One region of the Methylophaga sp. SB9B genome, then DNA from elsewhere that is predicted to be linked to it. Evidence: riboswitches for the same ligand, from Rfam matches in the RefSeq annotation. Region 1 holds a riboswitch; the other holds the start of a gene.
The links. Region 1 has a riboswitch for cyclic di-GMP ahead of E8Q33_RS11755 (VPLPA-CTERM sorting domain-containing protein). Riboswitches for the same ligand answer to the same signal wherever they lie in the genome.

Region 1 (11,190 bases):
GCTGCCATGCTCTTCTGGCTGTTTGGGTTTGGCATTATGTTTGGTGCCCATGAAGGTCTGACACTCGATACCCACTGGTTTATCGCCGATTTTTCCAAAGACGAATTCTGGCACGCCAGTTTTTTCTTTTTCCAATTAACCTTTTGTGCCACAGCTGCAACGATTGTCTCCGGTGCCATCGCTGAACGCAGTCGGTTTGTGGTTTACATCATCATCACGGCCTTGATCAGTTTGCTGCTCTATCCGGTGTTTGGTCACTGGGTTTGGAGTAGCGCCGTTAATGAGTCTCCTGGCTGGTTGGAAGCCATGGGTTTCACCGATTTTGCTGGCAGCACCGTGGTACACAGTGTCGGTGGTTGGGTAGCACTGGCCGCTGTGATTGTTATTGGGCCACGTGCCGGACGTTTCATTCGAGGCCAAATACAAAACATTCCGGGTAGCAACCTGCCACTTGCGATCCTAGGCATGTTGTTCTTTATGATCGGTTGGATAGGTTTTAACGGTGGCAGTACATTGGCTTTTACCACCGCCATTGCTGGCATTATCGTCAACACTATTATCGCAGCAGCATCCGGAGGTATCACCGCGATCCTGCTATCCAAAACGCAACCGGATAATAGCCAAACCACCTCTCTCACTATTAACGGGACATTGGCCGGATTAGTTGCCATTACCGCCGGCTGTCATGTGGTTTCAACTCCACAAGCAGCAATGATTGGAAGCCTTGGCGCGCTAGTGATGTTTCTGGCTGAAAAACAAATGCACCGGATGCAGTTGGATGATGCCATTTCGGCTGTGCCAGTTCATTTGGCTGCCGGTATCTGGGGTACTTTGGCCGTCGCTATTTTTGGTGATTTGCAACTGCTTGATACTGGCTTAAGCCGCGCTGGGCAATTGCAGGTTCAGCTGCTTGGCATATTCTCCTGCGCACTGTTTATTTTCCCGCTGTCACTCACTTTTCTTTTTTTATTAAATCGTTACATACCTTTACGCGTCAGTTTTGAAGCCGAGCAACAGGGGCTGAATGTTTCAGAACATGGTGCGAGAACCGAACTAAGCGATCTGCTTTCAGCCATGCAAACTCAAGAACGTAGTGGCGATCTAAAACAGCGCGTGCCGGTTGAGCCTTTTACAGAAGTCGGTCAGATTGCATCACAATACAACCGGGTGATTGCTAACTTGAACCGTATGGTGACCCGCACCCGATTAATTGTGCGTGATATGCGTGACGGGGTTATCACCTTTTCCAGTCAGGGGATTGTGACCAGTGCCAATCCAGGAGCAGAAATTCTTTTCGGTCTACCTGCCCACCAGTTAGTGGGGCAACCAACTGAAGTGTTGCTCCATGAACAAAATAAACAAACGTTTACGGGCACACCACCTGAGCATTTATTTGTCACCCTAGCCAGCAGTCAACAGCCAGGGCCTTATGAAATTGTTGCTAAAAACAGTGAAGGTAACGCCTTCACACTAGAGGTCACCACTACCGCCAGCCCAACCGAGGAAGGCGTGCAATACAGCGCGATGCTTAGGGATATCAGCGAAAGAAAAAAGATGGAGGCTCGACTGCATCGTCATTCGGAGCTGGCTCAAGTCACACTGGAAGCTATCACTGAAGCAGTTGTCACCTGTGATGCAGCCTATAACATCGTCTACCTTAACCCGATGGCCAGTGAACTACTGGGGCAGACATCTGAACAAGCATTCGGCAAACCGATTGACGAGATTATTCTCATTGAAGACACTGAAACGACACAAATTAACATCACGGCTTTGTGTAAGGAATATTCAGATAAATCACCTAACACCAGCCAAAAGCGCCTATTTCTGCTGAAAAATAAGCAAGGTGATGAATTTGAAGTACAACTGAACTGTGCGCCCTTGCTCGATACTAACCGCCAGAATATAGGCTGGGTTGTTGCACTACAGGACATTACCCAAAACAGCCGTTTGGAGAAGATGCTCACCTTCCAAGCGGTGCATGACACCCTAACTGGCCTAATCAATCGACGTGAATTTGAAAAGCGTTTGGAATCACTGATCTATGAGGCACATCATGATAAAGCGGAGCACCTGCTCTGCTATCTGGATTTAGACCAGTTCAAATTAGTGAATGATACCTGTGGACATAGAGCCGGTGATGTTCTGTTAAAGCAACTATCAAGTCTTCTGAAACCCGTACTTCGCCAAAGCGATACCTTGGCTCGGCTGGGTGGGGATGAATTCGGAGTTCTGCTGACTCATTGTCCTATTGAAAAAGGTTTGGACATTGCCGAGACACTGCGAAAAACCGTCACTGCTTTTCGTTTTTCCTGGGATGGTCAGGTGTTTTCTGTCGGTGTCAGCATCGGCTTGGTCAGTATTACAGAAGCCAGTGGCAGTCTCGATGAAGTGTTGAGCCATGCTGATGCTGCTTGCTACGCGGCTAAGGATCGCGGGCGTAACCGGGTGCACCTGTTTCAACCGGATGACATTCAGGCCCAGGAACGCCAGGGTCAAATTCAGTGGGCCAGTCGGTTACAGGAAGCACTCGATAAAGACCTTTTCCGGCTCTATTTTCAGACTATTGTCCCGCTTGAAAACAGCGATAACACCTTGCCGCATTATGAAATTCTGACTCGCATGATCGGTCCACAGGGAGAAATCATTCCACCAGGTGCCTTTATTCCGGCGGCCGAACGTTTTGGGTTAATGCCCAAGATCGACCAGTGGGTCATTCGTAACACACTGGCTTGGATGGGCGATCAACTTCGCCAGAACCAGCAGCCCGTGTTTTGCTCGATTAACTTATCTGGTGCCTCAATTGGTCGCGAAGACTGCCTGCAATTAATTCAGGAACAACTGGAGAAACGCAAAGTACCGGCAAATAATATTTGCTTTGAAATCACCGAAACCGCCGCCATCGCTGATCCAGCCAATGCTGCTAGATTCATTACGGAGCTGAAAAGCTTAGGTTGCCAGTTTGCTTTGGACGATTTTGGCAGTGGCCTGTCGTCATTCGGCTATCTCAAACAATTACCAGTCGATTACTTAAAAATTGACGGTATTTTCATTCAGGAGCTAGCCAACAACCGGATTGACCAAGCCATGGTGGCATCGATTAACAACATCGGCCATATCATGGGATTAAAGACCATTGCCGAATTTGTTGAAGACGCTGCAACACTGAATATCCTGCGGCAGATTGAAGTGGATTATGTTCAAGGGTTTTATCTGTCACGACCAGAACCCTTGGAATCACTCATGAGTGTCCGGGTAATGCCGCGCTAAATGGAGGATATTTAGGACTAAAGGTTGGGGCATACCCCAAATGCTCAAAGTTAATTGACTGAAAATATTGGCAGGGGATCGTTCACTGGCTGACCCCTTGAACTCTTCAATTAATAAAAATTAAATATACTCAGTTCTGATCAAACGACTTTAGTGCCAATAATTAGACCTGAATATTGAAAAATAATAACAAAATACAATACAACTCAAACAGTTCGTGGAGCTATAATTATGTGAGATTAAAGTTCTTATTTTTGACTGCCAAACTTAGTGTGAGCCAAGGACGGAAAGCCTACAGCTGTTAAACCAACAGGGCTGGGTTGCAAAACATGGAGTGATTTATGAAAACCTTTATTAAAGCAACAATGTTTGCAGTTTGTTTACTTGTATCAACAGCATCTAATTCTGCATCAATTGATATCATTGATAATGGTGATTATACGACCGACAGTATTTCTGGATTGGATTGGTTAGATCTGACGATTACGAGGGGTATGAGTTACAATCAAGTGATTGCAGACATTAACTTTGAAGGTACTTTGTCAGGCTGGCGTTATGCTACCGTCACGGAGTTAACTGCATTAATCACCAACTCACAATGGCGGACGGATAGTAACTCCCAACTTTGGTCATACTTAGGAGGAACATTGGCGATAGGCTATGCTGACTTCATCAACGGAATTTATGGATCAGTTATTAACTCAAGTGTACCAAATGCACAATTGTATATAATTCGAAGCAATGGAAATCGTTATTTCCGACCGTTAAACAGCTATCTTGATCCGGATTTTGCTAATGAAGGTTTAGGCTCATTTTTGGTCAGAGAAACACAATTATCAGCGGTACCAATTCCAGCAACAGCTTGGCTACTAACATCTGCTTTGCTAGGTTTTTTTGGTTTACGTGGTAGAGCTAAACAACGTTAAAACAAACACTTGACCCGTCCTAATATAAGTTGACGGTTTAATTAAGCCAGTTGCCACTCGCAACTGGCTTTTTTATTCACCTCATCCGGTGTTCTCATCCAAAAATTCAGGTACGTTCTGGAATATTTAGGAATATTTAGGGTCAGTGTAAAAAAAGAATCTTTTTTGGTTTTCACACTGACCCTAAATATCGGACCCTAAATATCGCTTCTTGGAAGCTTTTCAAGTTGACCGACACCTTAATAGTGAGTTGCCAGCCGCGAAGTTGTTGTTAGCTATTTTGCTTTCACGCAAACCATAATGCTGCCGACGTTACAACATAACCAATTACAAAAAATCCAGTTAGATGATTTTTTGACCAATATATGTCTAAGACCTTAGCTAAGTATACAACCGAGCCAACAACTCCTAGAGAGACTCCAGCTATAAATCCCAAATAAACCGAGCTGATCACCCAATAGCCCAAGAGAATAAATACATAAAATGCGAATAGAATCCCTGCTTGGTATATTGAGTTCTCTGTGAGGGGAAAATCAAACCCGAACAATAATGCATTAAATGTGCTTATTTGATTATAAAACAATGATGTCATATTTGTTTTCGCTAAAAAATCAAGAACCGGCATTAGTAAGATGAATGAAAAAAATTTCAGAGCGTTCACGAGAAAATTGAGTGCGTAGCTCTGAAATTTAGTAAACCACTTTATAGAAAACCACATTATTGCAGCCCATAAAGTTACCAACGAGCCATAAAATTGCCATGCTCCATCACCAAACAATCCCTTTCCTACAAAAAAGAAAGTCAGATAAATTAAGGCCATCCAACCAAAAAATGAACCGATTTTGTCTAGGGTGTTTTTCAAACCTAGCTCTTTAATTTTAGAAACTACACCAGAAAACCCCTGATCAAAGACTTTCATTGATTCATGAGCGGAATCATTAAGGAATACCGCATACCTAGATATCCCCAGCCCAAATAGAAGATTAAGAATCTTCAAAAAAAACATATATATTCATCCTGATAGCGGCATAACGACGTAACCAAATAGGGCCAGAGAATTTTCTCCGGCCCTTTTGTTTGAAATGCTTGATCAAACTAAATCAAGTTGGTTGACGCCTTAAATTTGTTAGGGACGATGGACATAGACTCGCGCTGCTTTATTTTGAACAACCTCATACTTGGTAAAAGCTATTCTCGACCTCATAACTTTGACTTCATTTTTATAAACGTGGAGATGCTGAGCAACGTTATATATTTTCAGGTCAGATCTAGGGCCCAAAATCACCTCTTTGAGCTCCATATTGCCTTCAAAATCACTAAAGCATAAACCAGTTGAGTCTTTTGTTTCTAGAGGAACAATAACTCTGACTTCATTTTCGTAATTCCATCCGATGTACTTCGCACATAGTAAATTTTCGGTGAATTCTTTAGTAAGACCTCCAAATTCTTGATTCATCTCTGCAACTGCGGTCATTCTCTCAGGGTAGTATGTAACTTCTTTAATAAGTGAGCCATGAATCTCGAATCCCAAACAGATCCCTTTATGCTTATCTCCGTAGTGTGCCCATAATAAAGGATTATTCCAACTTCTAGAGAAGCTGATAATACCGAATTCTTTAGCCACAGCATCCCTTCCCGCCTTGAAAGCCTCTCGGAATTCTTTATCTGAGAGGTCAACTCCAAGAAATTCGAATGGATCATTAAGCTCATTTAGCAAAGAAATCTTTATGCGTTTATTGATAATATTTGAGAGCCCATGCTGCTCTGAGGTGTAGTAGTAAACTCGCATATCCTTCGCCTAATTTTAATCAACTGAATGTCTTTTGGTGACCTCTAGAAGGGTATATCTTTATCGTAATAATCATCGCTAATTACTTGCTTCTTGACCTCTAATAGATTTTTATTTTCTTGTAGCCATTTAATGGCTGCATTTGTAACAGAATATGCCTTATATTCTTCGTTGTTATAATCCGTATCTATCAATAGCTTTTCATTTAAATAGCCTTTCTCAACCAAACCTGATACACCTAAAGCTAGAGCGATTTCTGTAAAGTTCATTTCCTTGAGCTTTTGCTCAAGCTGCCAGTGGCCAATGCTGCCACTAGTTGTTGGCCAAAATGCAAAAGCCAAAGAAAGAATCGCAACTTCATAGTCTTCAAAATCTGTTGCTTTTTCACTTCCGGGTTTAAGCATTCTAATATTGCTAATTCTTTTTGATGAATCCAGCTCGTTCCTTATCCATTTCACGATGCTTGATTCAAGTTCTTCGTAACCACTTCGTGAATCAGTGCGATAAAAAATAATTGGTCTATGTTGGATATCGAAAGGCAGTTTTTCTCTTTTTGATTTATCACAAAGTATTACTGTTGGACGGTCTAGCGCTAAAGCATATCCGAGCTCTAACCATACATTTGGATTATCTTCACTTACCTCTGCAATACAAATAGAGGCAGATTCAATAGCTGTTTCAATTTTGTCGATAACAGGATTTAGACCAAGAATTTCATCTGCGCGTTGAGGTTCAACTTCAGCCTTTAACAGAGCAGGCTTGATTGTTTCCCTATAGCGGCGATCATAAGTACCACCATCAAATGACTGGATCACAAAGCAAGTAGGTTTTGGTCGTTTATCTTCAGTCATTCATGGCACCTTTCTAATTTAAAATTGAGTTGATTAAACCAAGATTACAGGCGGTTGAAGGGCAATTGCTCAAGAGTAAAACCAACTTGATTTCCTTATTAGCCATTAAATAATGTAAGAACCACATTATTCATGAAGTTTGCCCCTTTCTCCGTATGAAGCCAAACCAACCCAGCTAAATTCAACAATACCGTTACCCAATAAACATTAATAAACGCTTTCTTAATTGATTTATGGCGTAATTTCTTCTGGGCAACATAGGCACCTGGCCAACCTCCCATTAGAGAAAGTAAGTGCAAAGTGCTTTCTTGGATTCTCCATTGGCCATTTTGAGCCGCGGATTTATCCATCGCGTAGGCGATAAACGCAATTAGGCTCATGATTAGATACAGACCGACAATAACTAGAGATAACTTCCCACTGAAGACGGATACTAATAGTCCAATGAAAAAGATAATGGTAAAGACACCACCGAAGCCTCTTTGGCTTTTTACTTTGTCTCGTTTTTTTGACTTGTGGACGTCACGAGCAAATTGGATGTTTTCAGCTTTATAACGATTGTCATTATCGCGAACGATTTCGTAGATAATGACTTCGCCATTTACTGGTCTACGGGATGGTGGGTTAAAGGCTTTAATATGGACAAAAGCACGCTCTCCACCACCATTTGGCTCGACAAAACCAAAGCCTCGATCATCATTCCAATTTGAAATTTTCCCTTGTAGCTTCATGCCTTCCCTTGATTTCTTAGCTGCCAACGTGCACTAGCAATAACCATATTCGTTTGCGAATATTGTTGACCCGTACTTTCCATCAGTATTTTTGGTTATCTCCTACATGAGGAAAGCGTATTTTTATCTCATTTAACTTATCGTAGATAGAAACAACCAATGCTTCGGTTTCCTTGCCTCCCCAACTTTCCAGGTCGGTGCCTTTAAGAGATGGGTAATTGGAGATTTTTGATTTCTTGAGGTTGTTGAAATTGAAGCCTTCTCTGGACAAGCGTTTATATTCAATAATACTTAACTTTTCTACCACATCACCTATTGCCACGCCGTCGTTTGCGATCATATCGAGATATTGCAGATTATCTTTAAGCTCGCCAATGAGTGCCCGAGAATCTCCTTTAGATTTTTTCCACCACGAAGTAATTGACTGCATTGCAGAACCACCGGCAGAGAGTGTTTTGAGCGCTGTTGGTATGGTTATATCCATGATTATTCACTCATCTAACAACAAGTTAATGGGCAACGACTATTTATAACCGATCAAAACAGACTTCGAATATCAAAGAGCAAATATGTGATTGATTCTTTGAAATTTTTCAATCTTAAATATCTTCCAATCGATTAGCTGACTGTGACATCACCATGATTTCATGCTCTTCAAAAGATCTGAGTTCTTCCATCAAGTCTTTTGCTGAATCTATATCCGCACGATCATGCAGGTAACGATAAAGGTCAATGATCTGCTGATGTTGATGAATGATTACTTGCATAATGTCGGTGGTCGAGAGTTCAGCAAATGGTGCATCACAATGATGATGTTGCACGATAGGGTTTTTATCAAAGTACTCATAGCACCAGGTATTTAATGCATGTTCATTACCTGTGACTTCGAATTGGTGCACAGCATGTCCGAGCTTTTCTTCATGCTCTGACAAATAGTTAAGCAGCATTTGTGCTCGCGTATTTTCAGTTTTATCGGCACCACGTTTCAAACATTCCGCGAGGTGTTGATGGAACTCGCTTGTCCAGTGAAGGACATCTCTTAACGTTTCAACTTTCATAATAAATTCCAGTATTTTTGTTTGCTGCTGTTATTAGGAATAGTTTGAATGACCAAAAGAACAGCCTCTATTCCTCGCCGATATCTTCGTTCCAGATTTCAGGATTTTGAGCAATGAAATCGCCAAGCATTTGAATACTTTCCTGCGAATTAAGATCGATAGCTTCCACGCCATTTTATTGAAAACCGCAGCACCAATAGGAATACCACTTTCAGCTAATCCTTGATGGGCTTCGTTGTTCGCCACTTCCAGCATTGCCTTATAGTCTATGGTTGTCATGCCAGTGATCCTTTCTCAGGGTGTGTCATTGGGGACACGATCAAAGGAGCCAGATAATATCTCCGGCCTTTTCATTATGACGTTCTAACTACCTATTCAAAACACTTATTTAGATCGTTTCCAGATCAAACTTCATGTTCAGCCAGCCATCATCCAATTTAGTAGAAACACTGTCTGTGGTTTGCAGTTGGTCATCGTTTAATTCACCGTTTTGTTTAATGAAGTCGATAACGGCTTGCTGTCTTTGCTGAGCTAATTGTTGCAACTGAGCATCGCTAACGGTTTCGGCTTCAATCAAGCGTTTTTTGAGGCTGTCGTTATAGGCCAGAACATCCAGTTCAGCTTGTGATTGCTCATTCGCATCTTCGGTTGTTGAAAATTCCTGCTGCAGGGTTTGCAAGTCGGGGCTTAGGCCTGCTTGAAGATATAAAGCTTCCAACACTTGCTGACGTTTTTCATTAAGTTGTTGTGTGGATTCTGTTTCATTCAGACGTGTATCAATTCGTGATTCCACAGCAGTTACTTGCAATCTCTGCCGATCAGCAGCCTCATCAAACGGTGCAGGGATCTGCAATGCCAGTTGTGGTCGTTGTACTAATGCTTCGACTAACTTATGCAGCTTTTCCTGCTCGGGAGGTGCCAGATCAGCTCGTCCGGCACGAAAGCGAATCTCATCAATTGATTCATCATTACCAATGCCAATCAGGCTGCCCAGAAAACGGAAAGGTGCCGACACGATATTGCGTAGTGCATTACCGATAGCCCCTCGAATCACCGGGCCCATCGCGAATTGTGGGTCGTTGACATTACCACTCACGGGTATGTTGAGTTCGATTACACCTTTGCTGTTTTTAAGTAATCCCACTGCCAGATCCAACGGTAAATCCATAGCACCTGGCGTTTCGACCCGTTCGCCTAATTTGATATCACGGATCACGATGTTGTTAGAGGCTGTTAACTCACTGTCGACAACCTCATAGGTCAGATCAATATCGCCCTTTCCTTCGGCGATCTGCCGTCCGGCAAACTTGACGGTGTAAGGACTCATTGCAGGCAAATCCAGATTACTGAATGCTAGTTTGATAGAGGTCTGAGCCATAACATCCAATGGATTCATCACACCATCAATTTCCACCATGCCATAGTCGTCAACCTGTCCTTCTAGCGCGATATCGACTGGTTGTTTTGAGCTGGTTGAAAAACCACTGATTTCGCCATTCAGGTTCTGCATAAGTGCATCAAATACAATCGGCAGATTCTGATCAGTAAACCGTGAACTGGCATTGTTAATTTTCACTCGGCCAAGCGATACGTCATAGCTGCTCGAGGTTTCTGAATTGGCGTTATCCGTTGGGCTGGCCTCAGATTCCGGCTGTTCTTTTATCAGCAATGCCAGATTGGTTTCGCCGTTTTCGTTAATTAATACCCGGCTATAAAGCGCGTCGATAATGACTTCAGATATCGCCACGCGTTGCTTGCTGAGTGAGAAATCTATGCTGTTTACAGACAGGTTATCGAGGCCTAACAACTTTTCATCAAGCTGCTGGTTATCCAGCTGCATATCTGAAAGCGTCAGGTTGCCCTGGATCGCAAAAGGCTCTTGTGGATTGGATGTGATGCTGGCGGCAGAGTCGATTTTGCCACTGACCATTTCGATATGGGCAAACTTATTTAAGTAAGGCTGCACAGGTATTAATGACAACTGATCGATGCCTGTTTCGGCTTGAACGGCCAAGCTGGGGAATAACTGCAGATCCCCTTCCGCCGTGATTTCACCGCCAGAATCCAGACTGATCAGCGTGGTAAATGGCATCTGCTGATCTTCTGTCAGACTGAAGTTTTGCAGAGTAGCAGTGAGCATCAAAGCCAGATTGGCAGCTGAGGCAGGCATTTGATCTTCCACTGCTAGACGAGTGTTATTTATTTCGATATTGGCAATATTCAGTTGTAGCGGTGCCAATTCACTCTCTGTTGGCTCGTCATCAGTATTGCCTTCCAGCAATGGCTCAAACAGCTGCAGCCAATTGAATTCGCCCTCGCTATTTTGTGTAGCAGCAATTTTGAAGTCATTAAGCGCCACATCATCAATCGTTAGCTGGTTATCGGGAAACACAAATTGGCCGTTGCTGACTGTTAGCGAGCCGCCTTGTAATAAAGCAGCGGCTTCGCCCGGTTGATGCAAACTGAATCCGGACAGGCCCAGATTGATCTCACTCAGTTCAACGTTTGCGGTATCGGCCAAATCAATATCATAGGCCAGCTGTAAATCCAGCCTGCCTTGTTGCA
Region 2 (11,190 bases), on a different contig from region 1:
CTGACACAACCGCTTCAGTTTATTTAGTCCCTGATCTTTTCACTTTTAATTTGCTTAACTCAAGATGGGTAGATTATCAGGGCATTACAGCTATCAGTATTTATGAAACACCATTTGCGGGTATTGATAGTGCGATTAAGCGTATAGAAGATATTGTATTGAGCTTTTTGATACTTTGTATGATTGCTATTCCAATGTTATTCATTGCTATTGGAATAAAGGCAACTTCGAAAGGCCCCGTATTTTTTAAACAAACTCGTTACGGTATGGATGGCGAAAAAATTAAGGTTTGGAAGTTTCGCACCATGACGGTCGCTGAAGATGGTGACAAGGTCATTCAAGCTAAAAAGGACGATCAACGGATAACGCACTTCGGCGGTATTTTGCGTAAAACATCGCTTGATGAATTACCGCAGTTTTTTAATTCGCTAGGTGGTTCAATGTCAATTGTAGGACCAAGACCTCACGCAGTGGCACATAATGAAGAATATAGGGCAAAAATTCAGGGTTACATGCTTCGGCATAAAGTTAAACCAGGAATCACTGGATTAGCACAGATAAACGGCTTTCGTGGCGAGACAGATACGCTAGATAAAATGGAAGGCAGGGTTAAGTACGACCTTCAATATATCCAGACATGGACTTTACTTCTCGATCTAAAAATTATTTTATTAACGATCACTAGAGGTTTTGTTGGAAAGAATGTATATTAATACCAGAGCTCAAATTTTCGATATGACATCGCTGTCTACTTCGATGAGATATTGAGACTCGTTCTCATGGATTAAAACTCAACGTAATTTCTTTTCCTGAACTTGGTTATCTAACGCAAGATAATTCAATTGCTGGAATGATGAACTAGAGAAGTTTCTGAGAGTCATTTCCTCGGGGCCAATGTTGTTCCCGATAATCTAGCCAAACTTGCCGCGAGGTAAGGTCGGAAAGCCACGGATCTTTAAGGAAACTTTAAGATGGCCGGGTTGCATTGTGAAATTTTTTCATAAAGGAAATTACCATGAAAAAAACGATGCTATTTTTTGCAGCCTTGTTACTATCTTTTAACGCTAGTGCAGCATCTTTGACCTTAGTCGGTGATGCTGGAAATAAAGGTACAGTTGGTATTAGTTCGGGAGAAGTTGTAACAGCGTCAACATCACCATTAGCTAGTGGTGCCTTCGTTAGTGATGCGTATACAGTTACAAGTGATATAGCTGCTATTGCCACTCTATCTTTAACGTTTAATCCATTAGCCCCAACTACTGCTGTTTCAATTTTTGATGGAATGGACATTGTGGGTTTAAGCATTACCAAAATTGGTTCATTAGGTATTCTTGAGTACACATGGTTATTAGAAGCAGCAACTGAATATGTAATCAACGTATTCATTGGTAAAGCACTTTCTGGTAGTAACTACGATTTACGTTTAACCGCTGCAGGTATCAGTGAAGTTCCATTGCCTGCTGCATTGTGGTTGTTTGCACCAGCATTGTTGGGTTTTTTAAGCTTTCGCCGTAAAGCTAATAAACTTTCATTAGCATAAATTTGCAAGTTAACAATTGTTAGTTTGATAAGGAAAGGAAGCTTCCGCTTCCTTTCCAACGTAAGAATAATGAAATATTTTTACGCTATATTAAAATTCCATTAGATGAACTATCTCAATCTAATAATCAGTTTCCAGAGAAATCTGGAAAAGTTGTTGTTTCAATCAATGACTTGCCAAACTTATCGTGAGGTAAGGGCGGAAAGCCACGGATCTTTGGGTTATTTTTAAAGATGGCCGGGTTGCATTGTTTAAATTTTTTCATAATCATTAGGAAATTCTCATGAAAAAAACGATGCTATTTTTTGCAGCCATGTTGTTCTCGTTCAACGTTAATGCAGCTTCATTATCATTAGTTGGTGCAGATTCCAATGCAGGTACAGTTGGAATCGCTTCAGGTTCAGTTGTTACTTCTGGTTGGAGTGCCGGTGGTATCGGTGGCACAACCATTAACGATGTATTTACTGTTTCTTCTGATGTTGCTACCACAGGAACGTTGTCTCTGACTTTTAATCCATTAATCCCTAACAGAACTTCGGTTTCAATTTTTGATGGTGTTACAACTACATTGTTAGATGTGATCAGAATTGGTTCACTGGGTGTTGTTGAATATTCTTGGATGTTGGAAGCTGCAACAAACTATGTAATCAGCGTAATGATTGGTCGTGGCGCTGCAGGAAGCAACTACGATTTACGTTTGGACAGTGGTATTAGTGAAGTACCTGTACCAGCAGCATTATGGTTATTTGCTCCAGCATTATTAGGCTTTTTTGGTTTACGTCGTAAAGCAATGAAAGCTGCTGCATAATTTAAGAGTTAACAATATTGTTAGTTTTAAAAAAGGGAACCTCGGTTCCCTTTTTTTTGAAAATGGCATAATTTAAAAAAATGTTGTTCGATAATTCACAAAGCATCAAATGACATTTAACCTTAATTTATATGATGCTTATCACAAAGTTTTCGGTAATTAGTACCATAGTACAATTACATTTCCAGTTTTTGATTGTTAAATTGCAACTGTACTTCTGAGAGATGTTTCTGGAAGACGCTAAGCGCGAGACAGTGTCGTCTCGTTATAAAAGCCAAACTTGTCGTGAGGCAAGGTCGGAAAGCTACAGATCTTCGATACTTTAATGTTGAAGATGGCTGGGTTGCATTGCTTAATTTTTCAATTTAAAGGAAATTATTATGAAAAAAGCGATGCTGTTCTTTGCTGCATTATTGTTCTCTGTAAATGCGAGTGCTGCTTCATTAACTTTGGTTGGTGACGCTGCAAATGCGGGTGTTGTTGGTATTGGTTCAGGTCCAGTTGTTACTGCTGCTTGGAGCTCATCAGTATCTGGTGGAGAATCAGTTAATGATTCTTATACAGTTACTACTGATGCTTTAACAGGTGGTTTACTGTCATTGACATTTAATCCATTAGCTGCGGGTACATCTGTATCAGTAACTAACGGTGGAAATGTGGTTTTCCCAACAATTACACCAATATTAAATCTTGGTGTAACTGAATACTTTTGGGTATTACAAGCGGCAACTGATTATGTGATTAACATTATGATCAGTACAGCTGCAGCAGGTAGTAACTATGACCTGCGTGTAGAAACACCAATTCCAGCTGCATTATGGTTATTTGCTCCAGCATTATTAGGCTTCTTCGGCTTACGCCGTAAAGCACAAGTAGCTGCTGCATAAAACCAGATAAGTTAACAATATTGTTAGTTTTAGGAAAAGGGAGCTTCGGCTCCCTTTTTTTTGACAAATTAAGCTGTTATCATCGAATCTGAAAGTAAATTATAGCCACGGAGAAGGATTCATGAAAAAGTTACTCAGTTCAGCTTTTTTTCTAACAATAATCTCAATAACATCAAATGTTTATGCTGATGAACCCTACACACTAAACCCAGGTGATCGCTTGTTTATCTCCGTTTGGAACGAGGAAGCATTACAAAAAGAAGTGATTATCTTACCGGACAGTACAATTTCATTTCCCCTTGCAGGCCAATTTAACACTCAAGGTAGAACAGTTATTGAGTTGGAAGACGAGCTAAAAGCAAAATTATCTGACTATATATCCGATCCAGTTGTAAACATTACCGTGAATGCAGTAGCCGGTAATACCGTTCATATTATTGGTAAAGTTCTACGCCCAGGTTCGTTTTCAATGAGCCAGCCATTAGACGCTATGCAAGCTTTAAGTTTGGCAGGCGGATTAAATACCTTTGCTGAAGAAAACAATATTATTATTTTGCGACGTAATGGTGATAAACAAGAAATTATTCCAGTTCATTATGCCCGTATCAAAAAAGGTCAATCATTAGACTCAAATGTCATGTTGAAAAGTGGTGATGTAATTATCATTCCTTAATATTGAGGAATATTGGCCCACTGAAATGGAGCAAACATGAATAACAGAGTACTGCTACCTATTGCTCTGGTTTTGGCCAGTCAATCCACATTGTTAACTGCAGCAGAATACGTAATTGGAGCAAAATTTTCTCCTACATTCACTTACGATGATAACGTTCAGCTTCGTGAAGATAAAGAAGGGAGTTTCTTTACTCGTATTCAACCAACTCTTGTATTATCAAGAGCTGAGGCTAACTCGAAAATTACTTTTAATACTGGATTAAGCGTTGAAAGATATACAGATTTGAAAGATCTGGACCGAGAAGATCCTTTTGCAAACTTTTCAGCCGGTTGGAATACTGAACGTAGTTCATATGGTTTATCTGCCAGTTATGCTGAAAGAGCGCAGCGTTCAATTGCAGAAGAAGATACTGGTGATTTTGCTTCCAATGCAACAGTTGAAAGTATTAATTTCGCACCAACATACAGTTATCAGCTGACCGAAAAAGATTCGATATACGCAAGTTATAATTACAGTGAAAGAAAGTATTCTGACACAGAAACAGATATTGATAATCCATTGGGTACGAGTTTTAACGACAATAAAACGCATACTGTTACCAGTGGCTGGCAGCGGACATGGACAGAGAGGCTAACCGCTGGTTTGGCACTAACATATGCGACTTATAAGTCTGAAGGTATTCAGCAATCGGAATACGATACCTATAACCTTGCAATAACTAGTAGTTATCTGCTCACAGAAAAGTGGTCTATATCAGGTCAATTAGGTTACAGAACTTTAGAAAACGAAATTACGCCGGTTCTTGGCCCTAAACTTTCAGATAAAAGTTCTGGATCCCTTTTTAATCTCTCCACCAAATATACAGGTGAAATAAATAGCCTATCTTTTTCACTATCACGTTCATTAGCGCCATCAGGTGAAGGTAATGTGAATGAGCAAGATAGAGTGAGTTTAACGTGGGACAGAAAAGTATCTGAAAAATTATCTTTCAATATCAATACAACTTATCAAGAGTCTCAAACAGTTGATAGATTCAATACAACAGATAGAGAATACTTTCAGTTTTCTCCTGGTATGTCATGGAAATTACAAGAGGACCTAAACCTGCGTTTTGGCTATCAATATAGAGAACAAAAAAGTTCTGATAGGGGAGATGCGGATGGTAACATGGTGTTCATTACGGTTGGGTATGATTGGGATGGATTGCGTTATTCCCGCTAAATTAAAGAGATAAAAATGGAAGAAGAAGTAAAAGGCATTCGGGATTATTTGGAGGTCTTCTGGCGTCGTAAATATTGGATTTTGATTCCAGCAATAGTTTTAATGACCGGTGTAGCTATTTTTACCTATAGTTTACCCGCGACATATAAATCAGAAGGCCTTATTCTGATTGAATCACAAGAAATTCCGCAAGATTTAATCCGAACAACCGTCACCAGTTATGCAGATCAGCGTATTGAAGTCATTAAGCAAAGATTGATGACAACGACTCGTGTTATGCAGATTGTTAACAAATACAATTTATACGCAGAAGAACGCCAAAAATCTCCAACAACTGGTCCAATTGTCTCTTTGTTTAGAGAGAATGTTAGTGTCAATATTGTTCAGGCGAACGTCACTGACCCGGTAAGTGGTCGAGCTAAACGCGCCAGTATTGCCTTTCGGGTTTCTTTTTTAGATAAAGATCCTCGCATTGCGCAGCAAGTTGCAAATGAACTGGTTACAGAATTTTTAAATGAAAACGTTAGAACTCGAACAGATAGAGCCGAAGACACCACGCAGTTTTTAAAACTGGAGGGTGACCGGATGCAGAAAGAAGTTCAGCAAACTGAAAGAGAAATTGCCGAATTTCGTGATCAATACAGCGATAGCCTGCCAGATCTGCTTCAGTACAACTTGTCAATGGTACAAAATACTCAGCAGGAAATTGCAGCAGTTGAAAATCAAATCATGGTTCTAGGTGATCAAATCACTACCATGTCATTGCAGCTATCAATGATTCCACAACAAAACGTGCCAGGTGCTGTGGCGGGGCCACAAGCAACTCCTGAACAAGTTGCCTTGGAACGTTTACGTGCAGAATTGCGGTCTATGCAGAGCCGTTATTCAGAAAATCACCCGGATTTACAGCGTGTTAAACGTGAAGTCGCTTCTCTAGAAGCTCAAGTTGGTTCAACACTGTCACCAAGACAGTCAGTTGAGGCCGAAATAACTGCGGTTCAGTCTAATCTCCAAAATCTCAAACAACGTTATGCCAGTGAGCATCCTGATGTAAAAGCTGAGGAAGCAAATCTTGCCAAGTTACAGCAACGTTTAAGAGATCTTCCTGCTGAAGATGTCAGCAGTGCAGTAGTAGAGACGAGTAACACTAATCCTGTTTATGTTGAAGTCAAAGCCAAAATTGATTCAATTCAGCGCGAAATTGGTCGTCTGAGAGATCGTGAGCAAAGATTGAGAGCTAAACTTGTTGATTATGAAAACCGCGTAGTGCAAACCAATCAGGTACAACGTGCCTATATGGACTTAACGCGTGATCATGAAAACAAGTTGAATCAATATCAGCAATTACGTGCCAAGCAGTTACAAGCAGAGCTCGCACAAACATTAGAATCTGAAAATAAAGGTGAAAGTTTTACTTTAATTGAACCACCACAGGTTCCAAGTTCAGCTGAAAAACCAAATCGTCCAAAACTTTTAGCAATGGGGTTTATGGCTTCTGTTGGCTCTGGAGTTGGCTTAGCATTTTTAATAGAAATGTTCTTTGGTGGTGTCCGTGGTTATAGCAATATTTCTCGTATTGTCGGTAAGCCTCCCTTAGTTGTAATACCCTTTATTAGAACTGAAAAAGAGAAAAGTAAGAGACGAGCTTTAATTTATCGTTGGCTAATTGTTTTAATTTTAATTGGTATTGCTGCCATTGCAGTGTTTCATTTTTTCGTAATGGATCTGGAAGTATTCTGGTTCAAGTTGCTGAACAAGCTTAGCTTGCTGTAACAGCACCCTAAATCAATAAATAGATTGGTAACTTATAATGGATAGAATTCAGAAAGCACTAGATAAAGCAAAAGAAAAACATGCCCAACAGCCTGTTATTAAACCCAAAAATAATATCGACACACGAAATGTAAAAAATCGTGTGGAAGACCCTCTGGAAGAAAATGTATTAGAGTCGATATCTTATTCGCAAACCAAAGTCATTGATGTTTCAAACAGTACACTTGAACGTAACCGGATAATTGCAGGGTTTTACAATAATCCTCAGTCCGCTGTTTTTCGGATGCTACGCACGCAAGTATTAAAAAAAATGCGTAGTAATCGTTGGCAAACCTTGGCGATTACCTCGCCAACAGCCGGAGAGGGCAAGTCAGTAGTTGCAGCTAATTTGGCTATCGCCATTGCAATGGAATTGAACCAAACTGTCTTATTGGTGGATATGGATCTTCGTAACCCAAGCATAAGTAAAAACTTTGGCTTAAAACCTTCTCTGGGCCTTCGTGAATATCTATCAGGTAACTATGAGTTGTCAGAAGTGTTAATGAACCCAGGCATTAAACGTTTAGTTATTTTGCCGGGACTTGGCAGAGCTGACGATTCTGCAGAACTTCTATCTAGTCCAAAAATGGCAAGTTTGGTTACTGATATTAAATCGCAATATGATTCACGTGTGATAATTTTTGATGTTCCCCCGTTATTACAAACTGATGATGTTTTGTTATCTGCTGGTTATTTTGACAGTACATTATTAGTTCTCGAAGATGGCAAAAATAACGAATCCAATATCACGAAATCTCTACAATTATTGGAAGGCTCTCATCTGCTTGGTACTGTAGTAAATAAAGCAGCCCATCATCCTGAACATCAAAATTATTAATTCATGTATACAGAACACTTTGGACTGACAAGTAAACCCTTTAATCTGGTTCCAGATCCCACTTTTCTCTATTTAAGCCCTAATCACAAAAAAGCATTAACTATGCTTGAGTATGGCTTAATGAGCCATGCTGGATTCACTGTAGTAACGGGGGAGATCGGGGCGGGTAAAACTACCCTGATAAGAGCACTTTTATCGAAAATTGAAGATGATTGTGTAATTGGGTTAATTAATAACACCCATGAGTCATTTGGTGAACTAATGACTTGGGTATTAGATTCCCTTGAAATTGACTCAACCGCCACTGACAATGCAGGACGTTATCGTGACTACATTAACTTTGTAGTCGAACAACATGCTCAAGGAAAAAGAGTAGTTCTGATTGTTGATGAAGCTCAAAACCTGTCTGTTCAAGCCCTGGAAGAGTTACGCTTATTATCCAATGTGAATATTGATTCAGATATCTTTTTGCAACTGGTTTTAACTGGTCAACCAGAACTCATTGATAAATTAAACCTGCCAGAACTAAAACAATTTGCTCAACGGATTGGAGTGGAATTTCATTTAAAAGCTCTCAGTTATCCTGAAACTCAGAACTATATTGAGTACAGACTCCAGATTGCAGGGTCTAGTAAAAAGATATTCACAAATGAAGCTTGCGCGGTAATCTATTGTTATAGCGAAGGAATTCCACGCCGAATCAATAACCTGTGTGACTTTGCATTGGTATACGCTTTCGCTGAAGATAAACAGGAAATCGATGTTCCACTGCTATTAGAAATGATCCGTGATAAAAAGGCTACGCGGATTGTTCAATCAAACTTTTCAGAAAACCCTGACGTTAAAAGAGTTCGAGGTTGGCTACTGGAGCAACATAATATTCAGCTTCAATAACGGGATTTTTTCCTTATAAATGCTAATCATTACGAAATGTGAATAATGTCACGTTAATCAAAGACCGTTAAATTTAATATTCATTCATCTCCAATCTTTCGCGGAGGTGATATTAAGCCAAATGAACGATATGACCTTTTAAAAATCCTCTGCCCCCCAGAGTTTTTTGGCCCGGTGGTAACACCGGGCATTTTATTTTAGCCGTCTAAAAATAATCACATCCTTTTATGTTAAGGTAACCTCTAGGACGTATAAGTAAGCATAATTTTGCTCACTAGTAGTCATAACAACAATTTCGTTCGGGGTCGTTTAAGAATGTGTGAATCGAATCACTATTCTTTTATATTATTAGTCATATCATTTGACCCGCATCATCTATTTATATAACGGGGGGGATGGTCATGAATCTATTTTCTAAACTGCTAGGTGCTTCTTTGCTGATTCTATTCAGCGCAACTTCTCAAGCTCAAAACTACTATGTTTGTGACACGGGTGATGACGCAAATGATGGTAAGTCTGAAGCTAAACCATTTAAAACTCATGCAAAAGCGATCGAAGCATTCAATAAGATGTTTGCTGGGGACAGTGTTCTTTTCTGCCGTGGTGGTGTTTTTTATGCGGATAAAGAAGTTAGATTATCTAATTCACGATGTGGTGCTGCAAAAGTATGCACAATCGGGGATTATGGTTCAGAAACTTTACCTAAACCTATTATTCAAGCTGTTGGTCAAACACCTTTCAACTTTCAAAATGGTGGTGATTCAAGGCCCGATGGTGGCTACGTAGTCAAAAATCTATCGATTATTAGTAATGAAAAATCCGGCGCTGGGATCATGCTTTATAACGAAGTAAATGACATGATTGTTGAAAATGTTCATATTGAAGGTTTCAACGTGGGTTTTTACGCAGCTGGTGCAAATAAAGCATCTTCAGGGAATCAGGCAAACAATCGCTTGATATTACGTGACTCACTTATTATCAACAATCATAAACAAGGTTGGTTAGGTGGTTGCAATGACTGCTTGATTGAAAATAATATCTTTGAAAATAATGGTCGTGTTGAGCGATTCGACCATAATATCTATATAGACAGCCCTAACAAATCTCAAAGTTTTGAAAATAGAGGCATTACAATACGTGGAAACACTTTAACCAAATCAGCAATGGTGAATGGCAAATGTGCTGGTAGCTCGTTAGTGGTTCACGGCATTATTAAAGATTTGGTTATTGATAACAATTTAATTAAAGAAGAAGTGGGTAAGGTAACGCCTTATTGTTGGGGAATTCAGGTTGATCCAGGCAATCAACTAGATGAATCATTCATTGGAGTGAAGATCACAAACAATAAGCTTGTAAACATGGGTAATACTGGTATTGCCTGCTCATCATGTGTAAATGTTGAAATTAAGAATAACTCGATTATTGATGAAGGCAATATTCTTAGAAATGGTATTTCGATTCCGAATAAAAAATCTGAAGATACAATCAAGAGTGAAAACATCGTTATCGAAAACAATACAATCATGTTGAGCCATGAGTGGGGGTATGGTATGAACCTCTCTGGTTCTAATCCATTTGTAGCTAGAAACAATACAATTAGCATCAACGAGTCCCACAGTAATTCACGTTGTTTTATGTTGGCTGATGCTAATTCAAATACCGATGTTTCAAACAATAGTTGCGGCAGTCACACGAAGGTTTCAATTATTGACCAAAATCAAACAGTAACTCCAGTAGAAGAAGATAATGAAACTACGCCAGTAGACGTTGTTGAAAATGAAGATGAAAGTTTAACTCCTGTTGAAGACGTAGAATTGGTAGAAGCGGAGCCAATTGATGAAGTTGTCAATGACACTCCATCTGAAGATGTAATAGATCCGAGTGAATCTGTATCAGAAAATGCTCCTGTAAGTGAACAGCCATCTCAAGAGCAACAATTGACAGATAATGGTGAAAGTAACCTGGTTGGTGGTTCTGATTCACAAAATATTGACGTTAAGCCAGCTTTTGCCACAACAGGCCAAACTCGTTCAAATATTAGTAATATAAGTGAGGTGGGTGGGGAATTTAATTCGAATTCTTCAGGTGTTAAACCATCAGGTAGAGCATCCGGTGGCGGTGGTTCGTCATCAAAATCATCCAGCAAAAGCTCGTCTACTAATGTAACCTCAAGTGAACAAGATAGCCTGACTGGTGACATTGCTTATTTTGAAACCTTTCAGTCAGCCAATGATACGAGTATAGAGTCCAGTATTGATATTCCGGCTGAATCAAAAACTATAGAAAACAGTAGTCCTAGCATTACAAAAATGAAAGATGTTATTCAGGCGACACGAGAAGACTTATCTGAATTGGATCCATCTCAATGCCGTGCTTCAGCCAATGGTAAATGTTTGATGAGATAACATGACCTTTCCCCCAAATTTAGTGCCATGACATTGATGAGATTTCCAATAAAATATGGGAGTTGGAGATCTCAAAATGAAAAAACGTTACAGCGAAGAACAAATCATC

Region 2: it holds a riboswitch for cyclic di-GMP, as region 1 does, so the genes downstream of both, E8Q33_RS00040 (hypothetical protein) here and E8Q33_RS11755 (VPLPA-CTERM sorting domain-containing protein) in region 1, are expected to answer to the same signal.

Annotation. Positions count from the first base shown of each region.
Region 1 covers NZ_SSXS01000011.1:24,761-35,950, forward strand. The annotation lists gene amt (ammonium transporter) at 1-3,270, shown strand, start outside; cyclic di-GMP riboswitch class I at 3,521-3,598, shown strand; gene E8Q33_RS11755 (VPLPA-CTERM sorting domain-containing protein) at 3,612-4,196, shown strand; gene E8Q33_RS11760 (hypothetical protein) at 4,483-5,202, opposite strand; gene E8Q33_RS11765 (DUF2971 domain-containing protein) at 5,323-5,985, opposite strand; gene E8Q33_RS11770 (hypothetical protein) at 6,030-6,836, opposite strand; gene E8Q33_RS11775 (cold shock and DUF1294 domain-containing protein) at 6,935-7,567, opposite strand; gene E8Q33_RS11780 (hypothetical protein) at 7,650-8,051, opposite strand; gene E8Q33_RS11785 (ATPase) at 8,167-8,625, opposite strand; gene E8Q33_RS11790 (hypothetical protein) at 8,659-8,904, opposite strand; gene E8Q33_RS11795 (DUF748 domain-containing protein) at 9,014-11,190, opposite strand, start outside.
Region 2 covers NZ_SSXS01000001.1:21-11,210, reverse strand. The annotation lists gene E8Q33_RS00050 (undecaprenyl-phosphate glucose phosphotransferase) at 1-713, shown strand, start outside; cyclic di-GMP riboswitch class I at 905-988, shown strand; gene E8Q33_RS00045 (hypothetical protein) at 1,016-1,540, shown strand; cyclic di-GMP riboswitch class I at 1,706-1,790, shown strand; gene E8Q33_RS00040 (hypothetical protein) at 1,824-2,348, shown strand; cyclic di-GMP riboswitch class I at 2,612-2,699, shown strand; gene E8Q33_RS00035 (hypothetical protein) at 2,729-3,235, shown strand; gene E8Q33_RS00030 (polysaccharide biosynthesis/export family protein) at 3,357-3,908, shown strand; gene E8Q33_RS00025 (autotransporter domain-containing protein) at 3,945-5,132, shown strand; gene E8Q33_RS00020 (sugar transporter) at 5,148-6,905, shown strand; gene E8Q33_RS00015 (CpsD/CapB family tyrosine-protein kinase) at 6,943-7,782, shown strand; gene E8Q33_RS00010 (ExeA family protein) at 7,786-8,676, shown strand; gene E8Q33_RS00005 (hypothetical protein) at 9,078-11,081, shown strand.